DNA from 3 places in the Geothermobacter hydrogeniphilus genome. Region 2 is predicted to be linked to each of the others. Evidence: riboswitches for the same ligand, from Rfam matches in the RefSeq annotation. Region 2 holds a riboswitch; each other region holds the start of a gene.
What was found. A riboswitch is a leader RNA that binds a small molecule or an ion and turns the genes downstream of it on or off. The one in region 2 is predicted to bind cobalamin.
Positions count from the first base shown of each region.

Region 1: another riboswitch for cobalamin. It lies ahead of B5V00_RS15600 (TonB-dependent receptor plug domain-containing protein); the one in region 2 lies ahead of B5V00_RS05095 (sirohydrochlorin cobaltochelatase).
Region 3: another riboswitch for cobalamin. It lies ahead of B5V00_RS08440 (cob(I)yrinic acid a,c-diamide adenosyltransferase); the one in region 2 lies ahead of B5V00_RS05095 (sirohydrochlorin cobaltochelatase).

Region 1 is NZ_NAAD01000030.1:22,379-25,645, reverse strand. Features, by position in the region: gene B5V00_RS15600 (TonB-dependent receptor plug domain-containing protein) at 368-2,152, opposite strand; cobalamin riboswitch at 2,379-2,580, opposite strand; gene B5V00_RS15595 (LysR family transcriptional regulator) at 2,614-3,267, opposite strand, start outside.
Region 2 is NZ_NAAD01000004.1:124,990-128,256, reverse strand. Features, by position in the region: gene B5V00_RS05100 (NADH-quinone oxidoreductase subunit N) at 1-168, shown strand, start outside; gene B5V00_RS05095 (sirohydrochlorin cobaltochelatase) at 240-1,220, opposite strand; cobalamin riboswitch at 1,341-1,528, opposite strand; cobalamin riboswitch at 1,624-1,806, shown strand; gene B5V00_RS05090 (ABC transporter ATP-binding protein) at 1,902-2,759, shown strand; gene B5V00_RS05085 (ABC transporter permease) at 2,753-3,267, shown strand, end outside.
Region 3 is NZ_NAAD01000009.1:41,939-45,205, reverse strand. Features, by position in the region: gene cobT (nicotinate-nucleotide--dimethylbenzimidazole phosphoribosyltransferase) at 1-316, opposite strand, end outside; gene cobU (bifunctional adenosylcobinamide kinase/adenosylcobinamide-phosphate guanylyltransferase) at 506-1,027, opposite strand; gene B5V00_RS08440 (cob(I)yrinic acid a,c-diamide adenosyltransferase) at 1,027-1,557, opposite strand; cobalamin riboswitch at 1,667-1,786, opposite strand; cobalamin riboswitch at 1,867-1,997, opposite strand; gene B5V00_RS08435 (SemiSWEET family sugar transporter) at 2,054-2,308, opposite strand; gene yihA (ribosome biogenesis GTP-binding protein YihA/YsxC) at 2,305-2,907, opposite strand.

The DNA.
Region 1 (3,267 bases), on a different contig from region 2:
GCAACGCCGCAGACGGGTGCGTCTCAACCGCCCTCGCAGTACCCCGCGGGGTCGCGGCCCCGCCCGCCGCCTTCCTCTTTTGCTGGCCCAAAAGAGGAAGCAGAAAAGGGCCATCGCCTGCGGCGGGCATGGACACTGCCCCTTGCAACCATACAGATGACGAAACCTGCAGCGCTTCCGTGGCCACGCCCGGCAGTGGTGGTACGTGAACCTGTCTGCGCAGGGTGGCAAACAAACGGGCTACACAGGGGAACCATGAAAACCCGAAAGAATATACCGTACCCCCCGTGGCGGCATATCAGCCCCCTAACGTTCCAAGGCGGCCGAAACGGGTATCGACCGCCCCGGCACCACCGTCTTCCCTCCCTCAAAAATAGGTGGTGATGCCGGCGAACAGTTCCCTCGGCGGCATCGGATAGCCGCTGTTTTCCTCGTAATCCTTGTCCAGCAGGTTCTTCAGCGTAATCCGGGCGTCGAAGGTGATGCCGTTGTCGAGGACGAAGGGCCGGGAGAAGCTGGCATCCAGCACCACGTAGCCGGTCCCGTCGCGGGTGGCGTCGGCATAGTACTTCAGATAGCGGCCGTCAAGGCGCAGCCGGGCTTCCTTGACCGGACCGACTTCCAGGAAGAGATGGACCTGGTGGCGGGCCTTGTTGTCGAGGAAACGGTCGGTGGCGCGGTCCTTGGGATAGAGGTAGGTGTAGTTGGCGCCGCTTTTCAGCAGTTCGCAGAGTTGCAGGTCAAGCTCCATTTCGGCGCCCCAGATGCGGGCTTCGTTGACGTTGACGGGGCTCCAGACGAAACTGCTGTCAGCGCGCCAGTCGATGAGATCCTTGGCGTCACGCCGGAAGGCCGCCAGAGTGAGCTCGCCGCGGTCGCCCAGTTGCTGATCGAGGGCCAGTTCATATTCCCAGGCGGTTTCCGGATCGAGGTCGGGATTTCCCCTGGCGAAGCTGGTTGCCGGCCAGTATCTGTCATTGAGGGTCGGGGCACGGAAGGCACGGCTGACCGAGGCCCGCAGGCGGGTGCTCTCGGTCAGCGAGAAGAGGGCCGCGGCCCGCGGGCTCAACTCATTGTTGAACTCGGAGTGGGCATCGTAGCGCAGGCCCAGCAGCAGGCTGAGCCGGGAGGTTATTTCGATCTGGTCCTGACCGAACAGCGACCAGCGGTTCTCATCGTGGTTGCCGCTGGCGGTGGAGTCAAGCTTGTCATCGTAGAAGTCGCCGCCGAACAGGATATTGTGCGCACCTCTCTGCCAGGCGGCCGACAACTCGGTGCCGAAGGTTTCAACGATATGGGTGTCGTCGACCGGGGTCCAGCCGCCCGGATCCCGGTAGTCGTTGCGGCGCCGTTCATAGCTTTGCCGGAGGGTGATTGCCAGGGGACCGGCCGGGCCGGTCAGGGTCAGGGCGGCGAGGGTGTTTTTGTCCTGTTGCCGGGCCTGCGGGCTGGGCCAGGCGGTCGAACCCGGTACGCCGTTCTCCTTGTCGAGATAGAAGCCTGACAGGCTGAGGTCGTAACCGCCGCCGAGATCGAAGCCGAGCATCCCCTCCAGGTTGGTCTGGTCGAGGTCGGAGTTGGTCCGGTAGCCCTGCGAGCGGTCCAGCCCGGCGCCGAGGCGGTAGCGCATGTTGTCTTTTCTGCGGGTGGTGGAAAAACTCAGGTCGCGGGTTTCGAAACGGCCTTCGCTCCAGCTCAGCGTGGTTTGCGGTTCCGTATCGGGCGTGCGGGTGAAGATCTGGATGACCCCGGCCAGGGCGTTGGTGCCGTAGAGGGCCGAGGCCGGTCCGCGCAGGACTTCGATCCGCTCGATCTCGCTCAGTGCTACCGGCAGGTTGCTGAGGTTGAACTGGCCGTTCTGCGGTGAATTGAGGCGGATGCCGTCGAGCAGCACCAGCACCTGGGCGCCTTCCGAACCGCGAATGCTCGGGGTGGCAATGGCGCCGGCCGGGCCGCTGCTGGTGGTCTGCAGGCCGACGGCATTGCGCAGTACTTCATCGAGGCGGGTGGCACCGGTGGCGGCAATCTGATCAGCGGTGATCACCGTCACCGAGGCCGCCAGCTGTGATTTTGGCCGGGCGCTGCGGGTTGCGGTGACCACCACCGGGTCGAGGGTCGCGGCGCGAACCGGGACCGGGGTAGAGCTCAGCATGCTTAGTCCGAGCGCCAGGGCAAGACAACTTCTCTTCATCAAATGGTTCCTCCTGCTTGATTCCCGGCCGATGACCGACGCACCGGCGCAGGGCTGGTCCCTGGGTTGTGAAGAGAGTAAAAAAAGGGCAAAAACAGCAGAAGCCCGCGCACTCGTTGCAGAGGGCACGGGCTTCTCGTTTTTGAAGGGCCGCTTTATCCACCCTCCCATCCCGGGGAGGTTCCTGTGGGGGGTCCGGCCGGCAGGTCTTCTGGCTCACGAATCATCCTCCGGGCCGCCTTCCCGATCCTCGGGGATCAGTGGTCTATCGGCCCTTCGTCCTCGCTTACAGCGGCGGGTCCGCGGGGGATTTGCACCCCACTTCCCTCGTGACGCCGATTTAAGTCAGCGTCACGGCCCTCTCGGGCACCGGTGGACAGACAAAATTGTGTCAAATCAATACGGTGGAAGGAGGGCCGCTGTCAAGGAGAAAACGAGGTTGAGCTGTTGTCCGCCGGGGCGCAGAAGGCCATGAACCGTCGCAGCAGCCTGGTGCGGTATTTTTCGCCGTGCAGCAGCAGGTAGAAGTTGCGCCGCAGGTCAAGGAACGGGGTCTGCAGCGCCACCAGGGCGCCGCTCCGGCGGGCCCTGCGGGTTGCCAGCAGGGATAGGCAGCTGATGCCGAGCCCCGCCTCCACCGCCTCCTTGATCGCCTCGGTGTTGCCCAACTCCAGGTAAACGCGGATGTTCCCCAGTTTTCCCGCCAGCGCCGTTTCAAACACTTCCCGGGTGCCTGATCCCTGCTCTCTCAGGATCCAGCGGGCCGCCATCAGGTCATCGACAGAGATGTTCCTCTTTTTGGCCAGCGGGTGGTCGGCGCCGGCGTGGATCGCCAGGTGGTCCTGGCGCCAGGGGATGGTTTCGATCGTCGTCTGGTGACAGAACCCCTCGATGAAGCCGATGTCGATGTTGAAATGCAGCAGTTCCTGGACGATCTGTTCGGTGTTGCCGACATCCAGGGAGAGCCGGGCTTCAGCATGTTCCGCGGTGAAGTCTCCCAGTATCCTCGGCATCAGGTAGTTGCCGATGGTGGAACTGGCGCCGATCCTCAGCAGGCCCGCGAGCCGGTCGTCGGG
Region 2 (3,267 bases):
CTGCGTCCGGTGATCGTCATGTTTCTCGCCCGTGAACGGGATCTCTGTCTCGACCGGGGCAGTGCGAGTGAACACACCGTGCTGGGCGTCTGCCTGCTGGCGATCCTGTTGCTCGGCATCTATCCGGGACCGCTGTTCGACCTGATCGCGCTGATTCTACCCTCCTGATCGGCGTCTGCAGCTTCAACAGGATGTTGAACCGCCGGGTTGAACAAAATGATCCCGCATCCGGGCGGTCTCTATTTCAGGACAATGCCCGCATCCGCGGCAGCATCAGCAGCGTGCCTGACGAAGATATCCGCGACCCGGTCATTCTCTCCCATGCCGTGCAGGTAGGGAAGAACCTCGATCCCTTCTTTTTCAAAGATGGATTTCCATGAATCCTTCTCCGGACCGGCCATATCATTGGTGGCATGATCGCCGGCAACGATCATAAAGGCTCGGATCACCACCTTTTTGACCCCTGATCTTTTCAACGTCTCCAGGACCTGCTCGACTGCCGGGTAGCCCTCAACCGTGCCGATGACGGTTTTGACGTCGGGATAAACCTTGTTCATCTCGTGTTCGAACTGCAGGTAGGAGCCACCCGAGGGAAAATGATCATTGCCATGGCCCATGTAGACCAGCGCGGCACCATTTTTTCTTGCCCGGTCCACATCCTCCCGCATCGCCCTGACTGCTGTTTTGATATCTTCGGCATAAGGGTGTTCAACCCCGAACGTTCCCAGCATGGGGCGGCCGATAACCAGTTTGTTGAACGGCTTGAATTTTTTCTTGATGGTGTCAATGGATGCCAGGGCATCCACATAGGCGGTCAGGTCAAGAAATTCCTCGGCAGGGGCAATATGGGTGGGCTGCACCACCAGGGTGTCATAGCCGTCATCCTGGAAATTGGCGATGGTGGCCAGCGGTCCCTGGACATGAAGAATCTCCGGCGGGATATTCGGATGGGCCTTGATGTAGGCCGGATCGGCAGCCCTTTTCTGCCAGATTTTCCGGATGATGTTTGAGGTGAAAGCAAAACGAACCGGGGTCTCGGGATAGGCTTTTTTCATTTTATCCCGGATGTTGAGCAGCCCCTGCAGCGCCGGTTCAACCGTCGTGCCGAACATTGCCAGAACAATTCCGTTTTTGTGCACAACTTTATACTCCGCTGCCTGAACCATCTGGGTGGACAAAAGAAAAGCAAGGGCGACCGTAAAAACAACCGACTTTTTCATAGGGACCTCCGGTGTTTACGGCCCGGAATAAAAAAATCCCGGACCAATTAAAATAATTGATCCGGGATTTCCCTGTCTGTATCCCAGAATCCAGCTGCCGTTGACAGCCTGCGCCACAGGAAATCAACAACGTTTCAGGCAGGTCTTCTGACTTCCGGATCAAGCTACTTGTCGCGCCTTCCCGATCGCATTGATCAGTGGCTCTCATGCGACGTTCGTCCCCGGTCACAGCGGCGGGCCCGTCCCGGATTTACACCGGGTTCCCTTTTCATCCACGATAAGCGGACACCTGAAACCAATGTCAGGTACTTTATCGATCTCGAATACTTAAGTCAACAACCCGAACTCGGCGGGATACCGGCCTTGTCAGCGGCACCTGCTTCATGTTAAAAATGCGGACCATTGAGAATACCTGTTCGCCGGTGCCCCGACGGGGCTTGATAGGGAAGAGGGGTGCAAATCCCCCGCGGACCCGCCGCTGTGAGCGAGGACGAAGGGCCGACAGCCACTGATCAATACGATCGGGAAGGCGGCCCGGAGGATGATTCGCGAGCCAGAAGACCTGCCGGAACGAACCCGCCACATTCTTCCCCGGGGTTCAGGGAAAGTGGACTGCCCGGATCTTAAAAACGCAAGGTCCGCACGCCCCTGCCGGGGTGGTGCGGACCTTTTTTTATTTCTATGCAAGCTGAAATCGAAGTCATCGACCTCTGCCGCCGATTCGGGAAAACCCGCGCGGTCGACGGAATCAGCTTCCGGGTCGCCCGGGGGGAATTGTTCGCCTTTCTCGGCCCCAACGGTGCCGGGAAGACCACGACGATCAATCTGCTGACCGGGCTGCTCTCTCCGGATCGCGGGCACATCCGTTATCGTGGAGAAGACTTCGACCCGGGACGACTGGCCGTCAAAAAAATGATCGGCGTCGTGCCCCAGCACAATAACCTCGACAAGGAACTGACGGTCCGTGAGAACCTGCGGGTTCACGGCCGTTTGTTCGGCCTTGGCGGACGGGAGCTCAGCGAACGGATCAATTTCTGCCTCGACTTCGCCGCCCTGAACGAAAAACGCGACACCCCGGCCGGCAAACTCTCCGGCGGCATGAAGCGCAAACTGGTCATCGCCCGCGCCCTGCTCCATAAGCCGACGATCCTGTTTCTCGACGAACCGACGGTCGGCCTCGACCCGCACAGCCGGCGCCGCATGTGGGCCTTTCTGCGTCGCATCAACCAGGAACAGCAGTGTACGGTTTTTCTCACCACCCACTATATCGAAGAAGCCGACAGCCTCGCCGACCGGGTCATGATCATCGATCGGGCACGGATTATCGCCGAAGGCACCCCGGCCGAGCTGAAACAGCAGGCCGGTCATTTCGTCCTCGACATCTACCGGGAAGAGTCCCTGGACAACGAATTTTTCACCACCCGGGAAGCGGCCCTCGAACGACTGAAACAACTGGAGATGTCGGTGCGCATCCGTGAGACCACCCTTGAAGATGTCTTTCTGCGCCTGACCGGCAAACGGCTGGAGGCACGATGCTGAACGGCGTCCGGGGCATCTATCTGCGGGAGATCCTGATCCTGCGCAGGAAGCTGGTCAAGACCGTACTCTCGGCTGCCGTTTCACCGGGACTGTTCCTGATCGCCTTCGGCTACGGCATCGGCAGCAACGCCCGGGTGGACGGATTGAGCTACCTGGCCTTTCTGCTGCCGGGGCTGCTGACCATGAGCAGCATGAACCAGAGTTACGGCATCGCCACCGAAATCAACATCGCCCGCTTCTACTTCAAGGTGTTCGAAGAATACCTGCTGGCACCGATCCGACGCTGGGAAATCGTGGTCGGCGAGATGAGCTACGGTATCACCAGGGGACTGATCCCGGTGCTGGTCATCGCCTGCTACAGCCTGCTGTGCGGTGTGCAACTGCACTTCGGACCACTGTTTCTGCTGGCGCTGCTGCTGCACCTCGGCATCTTCGCCCTGCTCGGGCTGGTGGTCGCCCTGCTGGTACGCAACCACAGCGACCAGGCGACCATGAACGCCTTTCTGAT
Region 3 (3,267 bases), on a different contig from region 2:
CGGCGTGTCGCGCCAGGGCATTGATGGCGGCACCGCCGTCAATGAAATTGAGAACCATCTGCGGGGTCACCTCGGCGGGGAAGGCGCTGACCCCTTCGGCGACCACGCCGTGGTCACCGGCAAACGTGAAAACAACCTTCCTGCGAATATTGTCGCGACCGGTGATGGCAACATAACGGCGGGCGAATTCCTCCAACCGGCCGAGGGACCCCTGCGGCTTGGCCTGGCTGTCGATACGCGCCTGGGCCTCAGCGAGTTTCTCATCAGCGACCGGCTTGATGCGGTCGAGGGCGGTATGAAGATCAATTGACGGCATGAAACATTCTCCTGATTCAGACCTGAATCAGTGAGCTCCTTGTCGGCGGACAGCACAAGTCATTGACCTGCCTGAGCTCCCCAAAAATCACCAGCGAACCTGTGGGTGCGCTGCAGATTTCTGAAAATCTCATGCAGACCAGGCACTTGCATTCTCCATCCAGCAGAAACTCACTGATTCAGGTCAGGGTTATTTCAATCGCAGCGGCAATCCGCTGGCCAGCAACCAGGCCTCGTCCGCTGATGCGGCGAAAAGCTGGTTGACCCTGCCGGCGAGGTCACGAAAGGTGCGCGCCAGGGCATTGTCGGGGACAATGCCGCTGCCCACTTCGTTGCTGACGACGAAGACCGGGATATCCAGTCGACGCAGGGTTTCGATCAACTGCTCCGCCGCGGCGATCACCGGAACGGGCTGTTCGCCGGCAGCGAACAGCTGGTTGGTCAGCCACAGAGTCAAACAGTCGAGCAGCACTGCCGAGCGGCCCGGGGTGACATCGGGCAGCCGGGCAGACAGATCAAGCGGCTCCTCCAGCAGCGCCCAGCGTTCACCCCGCTGCTGCTGATGCAGGGTGACGCGCTCCGCCATCTCCGCGTCCTCAACCCGGGCGGTGGCGACATAGAGCAATGTCCCCGGCAGTTCCTCGCAGCGCCGCTGGGCATAACTGCTCTTGCCCGAACGCGCCCCGCCGGTAATAAAAACCAGGCGCGACATCAGTATTCTATCCCCTTTCGGGCTTTGATCCCCTGTTCGTGTGGGTGTTTTACCAGTTGCATACAGGTGACCAGGTCGGCACGTTCAAGCAGTTCCACGGGAGCCCGTCTCCCGGTGCAGACCACCTCCAGGGCGGCCGGCCGCTGATCGAGGAAACCGGCGAACCGCTCGAAATCGAGGTAGCCGCGATTGAGACAGCCATGAATCTCATCGAACACCACCAGCTCGATATCACCGGTCCGCAGTCGCTGCGCGGCAAGGTCGAAGGTTGCGGTGACATTGGCCCGCATCTCTTCAGGATCGACCTGCCGGCCGATCACCCCTTTGGCGGCATCGATAATTTCAAGTCCGGTCTGTTGCTCCAGAATGATCAACTCACCCGAACGCGGTACGGCCGGTTTGAGGAAACGCACCAGCAGTGTCCGCAGCCCCTGGCCGAGGGCGCGCACCAGCAGACCGGTGGCGGCGGTCGTCTTGCCCTTGCCGTCCCCGGTATAGACCTGCAGCAGTCCAACCCTGTCTGCCGACATGAAAAAACCCCGCACCTGTCAAAGGGGTCCGGGGTCCGCTGCCATCTGTGGCTGGCGCTGCCCGGACCTCTCCCGCGAAAAATCCAGCATCCATCTGCATCCGGGCAGGTCTCCTGGCTTACGGATCATCCTCCGGCCGCGCCTTCCCACCGGATTTCTCCGGCAGTGGCTCTGGTACCCAGTACCTCGTAAAACTTCGTAAGATTGCGCCGGGATTTGGCGAGCCGGCAAGGCGCACTTTCAGTTACATAGCCGTAGCTATGCAACTGAAAAGTGCAACGTAGTCGGCGCGGCAAATAAACCAGCAGAATACGATAAGTATTATGGGGTACTGGGTACTAGCGGCGTTCGTCACCGTTCACAGTTGCGGGGCAGCGAGGGACTTGCACCCTCTTCCCTATTCTTCCGCCGTAATCTCTACGGCGGACACCCAGGTTATGTCAGGCGTCCATAACTAACAGAGGGGTACGACCGGTGTCAACGGATTCACCCGGATTCAGCGGTAGATGAGCTTGAGTATCAGCAGCAGCAGAGTATTGCCGGTCGCCAACAGGTTGATGATGATAAACACCGGGTCACCGGCGAGAAAGGCATAGGTGGTGTAGAAAAGACCGCCGATGAAGATGATCAACAACATGAAGAGTGACAGGTCGTGGGTCGAGCGGGTACGGAGAACCTTGATGATCTGCGGCACGAAACCGAAGGCGACCATCAGTCCGCCGATCAGCCCGATCCACTGGTAGCCGTTCATTCCCCGACCTCGCCATCCAGGCCAAGAGCCTCGACGATCCGCTCCCAGACATCCTCGCGCCCCTCCCCGGACAGGGCCGAGAAGGAACTGAAGGCATCGGCCGGCAGCCCGGTCGTCGCCAGAATCGGTTTGAGCTGTTTCAGCCGTTGGCTGCGCTTGACCTTGTCGATCTTGGTGATCACCGGGATGGTCGGAATCTGCAACTCCTCCAGCCAGTCAAGCAGCTGCAGGTCCTCGTCGTTGGGAACCCGGCGGCAGTCGAGCAGCCAGACCACGCCGCGCAGGCTGGCACGCTGTGCGAGGTAGGTATGCACCATCGGCCCCCAAGCTTTTTTCACCTCCGGCGGCACCTTGGCAAACCCGTAGCCCGGCAGGTCGACCATACAGAACTGGTCGTTGATGCGGAAGAAATTGAGCAACTGGGTCCGGCCCGGTGTCCGCGAGGTGCGCACCAGCTTGCGGCGACCGACCAGGTTGTTGATCAGGCTGCTCTTGCCGACGTTGGAACGCCCGGCAAAAGCGATCTCCGGACCCTGCTCGGGCGGGTAGTTGCCCGGTCGGGTGGCACTCTGGATAAATTCGGCAGAACGGATGTGCATGGTCGGCTCCGATTACGGGTTGACGCTCTCTCCGGGCGGACTGTAGCACGGCGCCCGGCGCGGCTACAAGCGATTCAGTCCCACCCAAATCCACCGGCTGTTTTGTGGACCGAGGGTGGCGGAACTGGTGGAGATGCGAGGCGCCGCGCCGACTCGGGCGTAGACGTAGCCGAGCTACGTTGAGCACCGAAGCGGTGAAGGCAACGAAGCAGATTCAGCCGTAACGACAGCCGAATCCCGAAATTGCCGGTGGATTTGGGTCTCACTCCCGGGGTCGGTACAAAGAGTGAAAAATCATTGATTTTTTTTTGCGGAATTGCTAAGCATACAGAGATTTTCCGGCATCAGCGCCTTCCGGGA